DNA from 2 places in the Streptomyces pallidus (ex Mingjun et al. 2026) genome. Region 1 is predicted to be linked to the other one. Evidence: predicted binding sites of a transcription regulator. Region 1 holds the regulator's gene; the other holds the start of a gene.
What was found. The regulator HspR, encoded in region 1, represses chaperone genes until heat shock. The targets are predictions, from matches to a motif close to TTGAGNNNNNNNNNCTCAA.
Positions count from the first base shown of each region.

Region 2: lon (endopeptidase La) is a predicted target of HspR. The motif match lies at 2,391-2,409, and genes of this name have one in related genera.

Region 1 is NZ_CP196181.1:3,748,195-3,752,236, forward strand. It holds gene ACSHWO_RS16380 (helix-turn-helix transcriptional regulator) at 1-860, shown strand, start outside; gene ACSHWO_RS16385 (heat shock protein transcriptional repressor HspR) at 960-1,430, opposite strand; gene dnaJ (molecular chaperone DnaJ) at 1,432-2,610, opposite strand; gene grpE (nucleotide exchange factor GrpE) at 2,659-3,345, opposite strand; gene dnaK (molecular chaperone DnaK) at 3,345-4,042, opposite strand, start outside.
Region 2 is NZ_CP196181.1:2,728,455-2,732,496, forward strand. It holds gene lon (endopeptidase La) at 1-2,368, opposite strand, end outside; partial or broken gene ACSHWO_RS11620 (DUF1877 family protein) at 2,732-2,893, shown strand; gene ACSHWO_RS11625 (DUF4097 family beta strand repeat-containing protein) at 2,912-3,667, opposite strand; gene ACSHWO_RS11630 (DinB family protein) at 3,815-4,042, opposite strand, start outside.

The DNA of each region.
Region 1 (4,042 bases):
TGCTCGACCTGGCCCTGCTCCAGCCGGATCCTGATGACGTCAATTCACTGCGCCCGGTTCCACCGGCGGTTGCGCTGGCCCAGCGGCTGCATCCGATCGAACGCGAGATCCGCGAGCGGCACCGCGATTCTCTCGAACTCTCCGAAGCGTTCGAGCCGTTTCTCGCCATCAGTGCGCAGGCTCCGGCCAGCACCCACGCCATCACCGTGCTGGAGGGCTTCGACGCCATCAACGCCGCCCTCAACCTGGCCACCGCCGAGTGCCACACCGAGATGCTCACCGTCCAGCCCGGTGGCGCCCGCCCCAGCCTGGAGCTTACGGAGGCCCTGGAGCGCGACCAGCCGCTGACCGACCGCGGTGTCCGGATCCGTACCCTCTACCAGCACACGGTCCGCCACAGCCGGGGCACGCTCGCGTACGTCGACATCCTCAAGGCCGGCAAGGTCGAGGTGCGCACACTGGAGGAGCTCTTCGAACGGCTCATCATCTTCGACCGCACGGTCGCCTTCATCCCCGCCAGCGACGACCGCCAGGTGGCCCTGGAGCTGCGCCACCCGGGGCTCGTGGACTACCTCATCAAGGTGTTCGAGCAGCTGTGGCACCGCGCGGTGCCGCTACAGGAGGAAGTGACCTACCAGCCCACCCGGGACGGCATCTCGGGCGTGCAGCGCACCATCGCCCAGCTCCTCGTCGAGGGGCACGTGGACGAGGCCATCGCCCGCCGGCTGGGCATGAACGTACGGACCTGCCGGGCGCACATCGCCAAGCTCGCCAGCACCCTCGGCAGCGGCAGCCGCGCCCAACTCGGCTTCCTCATCGCCCGGTCCGGGATCCTGGAGGAGGGCGGGCCGGACTGCTGAGGCGGGACGGCGGGACGGCCGCGAGGACGCCGGAGGCCCCGCCCGGGACGAACCCGGGCGGGGCCTCCGTCATGTCGCCGTGTCGGCGCCGCGCCGCCGCTAGTCGTTCGTCCGCTTCGGCGCGGGACGCCAGACGACGAGGGCGTTGCCGGCCACCGGCGGCTGGTACTTGACCAGGTCGCGGCGGTACGAGGCGTGCACCTGGGCCTCGCGCTGCTGCATCACGGCGGCCGCGCCCTCGACCGCGGCCGAGAGCTCGGCCACGCGCTGCTGGAGGGCCTCGACCTGGTTCTGCAGCTCGATGATCCGCTTGATGCCGGCCAGGTTGATGCCCTCGTCCTGGGACAGCGCCTGCACCGTGCGGAGCAGCTCGATGTCCCTGGCCGAATATCGCCGTCCGCGGCCCGCCGTGCGGTCCGGGGAGACCAGGCCGAGGCGGTCGTACTGGCGCAGGGTCTGTGGGTGCAGACCCGAGAGCTGGGCGGCCACCGAGATCACGTAGACCGGCGTCTCGTCGGTCAACTCGTACGCCCCGCCACCGAAGCGGGGCTGTCGTCGGCGGCCGTCCATGTCATGCTCCCTTCGCGGACTCGAACAGCGCGGCACGCGGGTCGTCCGACTCCGTCGCGTCGCGGTACATCTCCAGTGCCTCGCGGGCCTTGTCCGTCAGCGCGGACGGGACCGCGACCTCCACCGTCACCAGCAGGTCGCCGCGGGTGCCGTCCTTGCGGACCGCGCCCTTGCCGCGGGCCCGCATGGTGCGGCCCGTCGGGGTGCCCGGCGGCAGCTTCAGCGTCACTGCGGGCCCGCCCAGGGTCGGGACCTTGATCTCGGCGCCCAGGGCCGCCTCGGAGATCGTCACCGGGACGGTCACCGTCAGGTTGTCGCCCTTGCGGCCGAAGACCGGGTGGCTGCCCACGTGGACGACGACGTACAGGTCGCCGGCCGGGCCCCCGCGCTCGCCCGGCGCGCCCTTGCCGCGCAGCCGGATCCGCTGGCCGTCGGAGACGCCCGCCGGGATCCGGACCTGCATGGTCCGCGAGGACTTGGCGCGGCCGCTGCCCTTGCACACCTCGCAGGGCGTCTCCGCGATCAGGCCCCGGCCCTTGCAGTCCGCGCAGGGGTCGGTCAGCGAGAAGCCTCCGCCGCTGCCCCGCGAGACCTGGCCGGTACCGACGCAGGTCGGGCACACCCGGGGGGTGCCGTTCTTGTCGCCGGTGCCGGAGCAGGCCTTGCAGGGGGCCTGGGAGGACATCCGGAGCGGGACCGTGGCCCCGTCCACCGCCTCCGTGAACGAGAGGGTGACCTCGGACTCGATGTCCTGGCCCCGGCGCGGCTGGGTCCGGGTCCCCGGACCGGCGCCGCCCCGGTTGAACAGGCCGCCGAACACGTCGCCGAGGCCGCCGCCGCCGAAGCCGCCCGCGCCGCCGCCCTGGGCGCCCCCGAAGAGGTCGCCCAGGTCGAAGTTGAAGGAGCCGCCGCCCGCGCCGGGACCGGGGCGGAAGCCACCGTTCCCGAACAGCGCGCGGGCGTCGTCGTACTCCTTGCGCTTCTTGGCGTCGCCCAGGATGTCGTTCGCCTCGGAGATCTCCTTGAAGCGCTCCTCGGCCTCGGCGTCGCCCTTGTTGGCGTCCGGGTGGAACTCGCGGGCGAGCTTCCGGTACGCCTTCTTGATCTCCGCTTCGGTGGCGTCCTTGGGGACACCGAGGACCTTGTAGTAGTCCTTCTCGACGAAGTCCTTCGTGCTCATCCCCGGCGTCCCTCCTCTCGTGCCGTCACATGATCAGCTTTGCGGATGTCAGCCCTTGTCGGCTGCATCCGCGTCCTTGTCCGAAGGCGTGTCGCCCTCCCCGGACTCGGACTTCGGGGCCGCACCCGGCTGGGGCTCGGCCACCGCGACCCGCGCGGGGCGGATCGTGCGCTCGCCGATCCGGTACCCGGGCTGCAGGATCGCCACGCAGGTCGTCTCGGTGACGTCCGGCGCGTACGAGTGCATCAGGGCCTCGTGGATCGTCGGGTCGAAGGGCTCGCCCTCCTTGCCGAACTGCTGGAGGCCCAGCTTGGCCGCAGCCGTCTCCAGCGATTCGGCCACCGACTTGAAGCCGCCGACCAGTTCGCCATGGTCCCTCGCCCGGCCGATGTCGTCCAGGGTCGGGAGCAGCTCGGTCAGCAGGTTCGCGACCGCGATCTCCTTGACGGCGATGCGGTCCCGCTCCACGCGGCGACGGTAGTTCTGGTACTCCGCCTGGAGCCGCTGGAGGTCACCGGTGCGCTCGGAGAGCGCCGTACGGGCCTGGTCCAGCTGCGCCACCAGGGCCGCGTCCGCGCCCTGGGCGGACTGGTCGGACTGTGCTCCGGAGTCCCCGGCCGGGGCCGCCGGCTCCTCGGAGGAGGAGTCGGCGGTCTTCGGCTCGGCGGCGTCCTCAGGGGTCGCGCCGTTGGGGACTTCGGGCTTCTCCTCGAAACCCGCGGTCTCCTCCGGCATCAGGCCGCGCCGCCCTTCGGCTTCTCGTCGTCGACGATCTCGGCGTCGACGACATCGTCATCGGCACCGCCGGCCTTGGCCTGGCCCGCGTCACCAGCGCCGCCGGCGGCCTGGGCGCCCTGGGCGTCGGCGTAGATCGCCTGGCCGAGCTTCTGGCTGACCGCGGCGACCTTCTCGGTCGCGGTGCGGATCTCGGCCGTGTCGTCGCCCTTGAGCTTCTCCTTCAGCTCGGCGACGGCGGCCTCGACCTCGGTCTTCACGTCGCCCGGGACCTTGTCCTCGTTGTCCTTGACGAACTTCTCCGTCTGGTACACGAGCTGCTCGGCCTGGTTGCGGGTCTCGGCGGCCTCGCGGCGGCGCTGGTCCTCCTCCGCGTACTGCTCGGCCTCCTCGCGCATGCGGTTGACCTCGTCCTTGCCGAGCGAGGAGCCGCCGGTGACGGTCATCTTCTGCTCCTTGCCCGTGCCGAGGTCCTTCGCGGTCACGTGCATGATGCCGTTGGCGTCGATGTCGAAGGAGACCTCGATCTGCGGGACGCCGCGCGGGGCCGGCGGCAGGCCCGTCAGCTCGAACATGCCGAGCTTCTTGTTGTACGCCGCGATCTCGCGCTCGCCCTGGTAGACCTGGATCTGCACGGACGGCTGGTTGTCCTCGGCCGTCGTGAAGATCTCCGAGCGCTTGGTCGGGATCGTGGTGT
Region 2 (4,042 bases), 1.0 Mb from region 1:
CCTCGGAGAGCGCCAGCTCCAGCACCTGGCGCACGTCCGTCACCGGGTGTACCTCCAGCCGCTCCAGCACCTCGCTCGGGACGTCGTCCAGGTCGGCCTCGTTCCGCTTGGGGATGATGACGGTGGTCAGGCCGGCCCGGTGCGCCGCGAGCAGCTTCTGCTTGACGCCGCCGATCGGGAGCACCCGCCCGGTGAGGGAGACCTCGCCGGTCATCGCCACGTCCGTGCGGACCTGCCGGCCGGAGAGCAGCGAGGCCAGCGCGGTCGTCATCGTGATGCCGGCGCTCGGCCCGTCCTTGGGGACGGCGCCCGCCGGGAAGTGGATGTGCACGCCCCGGTCCTTCAGGTCGGCGACCGGCAGCTCCAGCTCCGCGCCGTGGGAGCGTAGGAAGCTCAGCGCGATCTGCGCCGACTCCTTCATCACGTCGCCGAGCTGACCGGTCAGGGTGAGCCCCGCCGCGCCGGTCTCCGGGTCGGCGAGGGAGGCTTCGACGAAGAGCACGTCGCCGCCCGCTCCGGTCACCGCGAGGCCGGTCGCGACCCCGGGGACGGCCGTGCGCCGCTCGGTCGGGTCCTGGGCGGACTCCGGCACGTGGTGCGGCCGGCCGATGAGCGCGCGCAGGTCGTCGGCGCCGATGCGCAGAGGCAGCGCGCGCTCCCCCAGTTCGTGCTGGGCGGCGACCTTGCGCAGCAGCCGGGCGAGGGACCGCTCCAGGGTGCGCACGCCCGCCTCGCGGGTGTACTCGCCCGCCAGCCTGCGCAGGGCCTCCTCCTCCAGGACGACCTCGTCCGCGCCGAGGCCGGCGCGCTCCAGCTGGCGCGGCAGCAGGTGGTCGCGGGCGATGACGACCTTCTCGTCCTCCGTGTACCCGTCGAGGCGGACGAGCTCCATCCGGTCGGCGAGCGCCTCGGGGATGGCCTCCAGTACGTTCGCGGTCGCCAGGAAGACGACGTCGCTCAGGTCGAGCTCCACCTCCAGGTAGTGGTCGCGGAAGGTGTGGTTCTGCGCCGGGTCCAGGACCTCCAGCAGGGCGGCCGCCGGGTCGCCGCGGAAGTCGGAGCCGACCTTGTCGATCTCGTCGAGGAGCACGACCGGGTTCATGGACCCGGCCTCCTTGATGGCGCGGACGATGCGGCCGGGCAGCGCGCCGACGTACGTGCGCCGGTGGCCGCGGATCTCGGCCTCGTCCCGTACGCCGCCGAGCGCGACGCGGACGAACGTGCGTCCCATGGCGTGCGCGACGGACTCGCCGAGGGAGGTCTTGCCGACGCCGGGCGGGCCGACGAGGGCGAGGACGGCCCCGCCGCGGCGGCCGCCGATGACGCCCATGCCGCGGTCGGTGCGGCGCTTGCGGACGGCGAGGTACTCGGTGATGCGGTCCTTCACGTCGTCCAGCCCGGCGTGCTCGGCGTCGAGGACGGCGCGGGCGCCGGTGATGTCGTAGGCGTCCTCGGTCCGCTCGTTCCAGGGCAGTTCGAGGACGGTGTCGAGCCAGGTGCGGATCCAGGAGCCCTCCGGGGACTGGTCGCTGGACCGCTCCAGCTTGTCGACCTCCTTGAGCGCGGCCTCCCGCACCTTCTCGGGGAGGTCGGCGGCCTCGACGCGGCTGCGGTAGTCGTCGGAGGCCTCTCCCTCCTTCTCCCCGTTCAGCTCGCGCAGTTCCTTGCGGACGGCCTCCAGCTGACGCCGCAGCAGGAACTCCCGCTGCTGCTTGTCGACCCCGTCCTGGACGTCCTTGGCGATGGACTCGGCGACGTCCTGCTCGGCGAGGTGCTCGCGCAGCCAGGTGATGGCGAGCTTGAGGCGGGCGACGGGGTCGGCGGTCTCCAGCAGCTCGACCTTCTGGGCCACCGTCAGGAAGGGCGAGTAGCCGGAGTTGTCGGCGAGGGCGGAGACGCCGTCGATCTGCTGGATGCGGTCCACGACCTGCCAGGCGCCGCGCTTCTTGAGCCAGCTGGTGGCGAGGGCCTTGTACTCCTTGACGAGCTCGGTGACCGATCCGGGCAGCGGGTCGGCGAGCCGCTCGTCGATGCTCTCCCCCTCGACCCACAGCGCGGCGCCGGGGCCGGTGGTCCCGGCGCCGATGCGGACGCGGCCGACGCCGCGGATGAGCGCGCCGGGATCGCCGTCGGAGAGCCGGCCCACCTGCTCGACCGTCCCCAGCACACCGGTGCCCGCGTACTTCCCGTCGATGCGCGGCACGAGCAGCACCCGGGGCTTCCCGCTGCGGACCGCGGCCTGGGCCGCCTCGACGGCGCCGCGCACCTCGGCGTCGGTCAGGTCCAGGGGAACGACCATGCCGGGCAGCACGACCTCGTCGTCGAGCGGCAACACGGGCAGGGTGAGCTTTACGGACGTCGAAGCCATGATCTTCCCTTCGGCAGTGAAGTTGAGCTATGCCGACTCAATGCATGTGCGCCTCCCGGTGTTCCCCAACTACCGTTCGCCTCCGGCGAACACGCCCGGAGAAGGGGTCGGGTCACGGGCCCGGGACCGCCTGAGCCGGCTACTCCTTCCCGGCCGCTGCGGCGCGGGAGCACACGGCAGGGTCCCCGCCGGGCAGCGACACGAAGCGCCACCCCCGCGGTCCCGTGACCTGCCGGGCCTCGAACGAACCGACCGGGCAGGGGCGCCGCCGAAAACGGACGGCGATGTCAGTGGCCCGGTCCAGCATGGGGGCATGAGCATGATCGGAGAGTACGTACGCCTCGCCCCCGCCGAGTTCGAGCGGGCGCCACCCCGCAGGACCTGGCCGCGGCGCACGTCTACCCGGTCGTCGTCTGGGAGCGCGGCGAGCCGCTGGAGTGGGTGGCCGCCGCCTACCGGGACCTGGCGCGGTTCTTCGGGGCCGCCGCCCGCGACGGGCACGCCGTGCTCATGTGGATCTCCTGAACCCGCCCTGGGGCCGGGCTACGCCGCGGAGATGCGGATGTCGCCGGAGGACGTACGGGTCGCGAGCCGGGCCGCGGCGGCCGGATCCGTGGGGACGGAGACCTCCTTGCGGCCCGAGTCGGTGGCCGCCTCGACCCGGTAGGGGGCCGCGGGCAGGCGCAGGGTGACGTCGCCCGAGGTGGTCTCCGCCGACACCGAACCCGGCCCCTTCGCGAACTCCAGGAGGACGTCGCCCGAGGAGGCCACGGCATCGGCGCTCGCCCCGGTCAGGCCGGTCGCGGTGACCGAGCCCGAGGTGGTGCGGACCCGCAGCGGACCCGTGACGCCCTCGGCCCGGACGTCGCCGGAGGAGGTCGTGAGGTCGGCGGCGGCCACGCCGGTGACGGTGAGACGGCCGCTGCTGCCGGCCAGCTTGACCGTCGCGCCGGCCGGGACCTCCAGCCGCCAGTCGGTGGAACAGGGGCCGGAGCCGGAGCAGCCGTCGGTGAGGACGAGGCGGCCCTGCGACAGCTGCCGCCCCGGCACCGGCTCCGTGCCGCCGCGGTAGCGGACCGTGCGGTGGATGCGGACTCCGGGGCCGCTGCCCGGGACCACCTCCACGGAGCCGCTGCGGGCGTCCGGCACCTCGACCGCGGTGACCTCCCCGGTGACCTCGGCGTCGTCCGAGAGGGTCGTCAGCCGCTCGTCGAACACGCATGCGGACAGGAGCAGGGCACCGGCCGAGGCGACGAGCGCCGCGCGGACGGACCGGGACGGAACGCGGTGGAAGGCCATGCCCCGACCCTGCCAGGTGCGGCCACGGCGGGCCGATGGTGCCGGTACCCGGATCCGGGGTGGGGTTGTCCCCCGGATCCGCGGGCCCGCGGCCCCCGCCCCTCACCCCGCGTCCGCGCCCTGCGCCGCGCGCCCGCGGTGGCAGCGTCAGACGCCGACCGAGCCGTCGATCCGCTCGCGCAGCAGGTCCGCGTGGCCGTTGTGGCGGGCGTACTCCTCGATCATGTGGACCAGCACCCAGCGCAGGGACACCCGCCCGCGCCAGCCGTCCTCGCCCTCCGCGTCGAGGTCGGGCGCGGCAGCGGTGAACGCCCGGGCGAACGCCACCTCGGCGCGCCAGGCCTCCCACGCCTCCTTCGCGGCCCCGGCGGTACC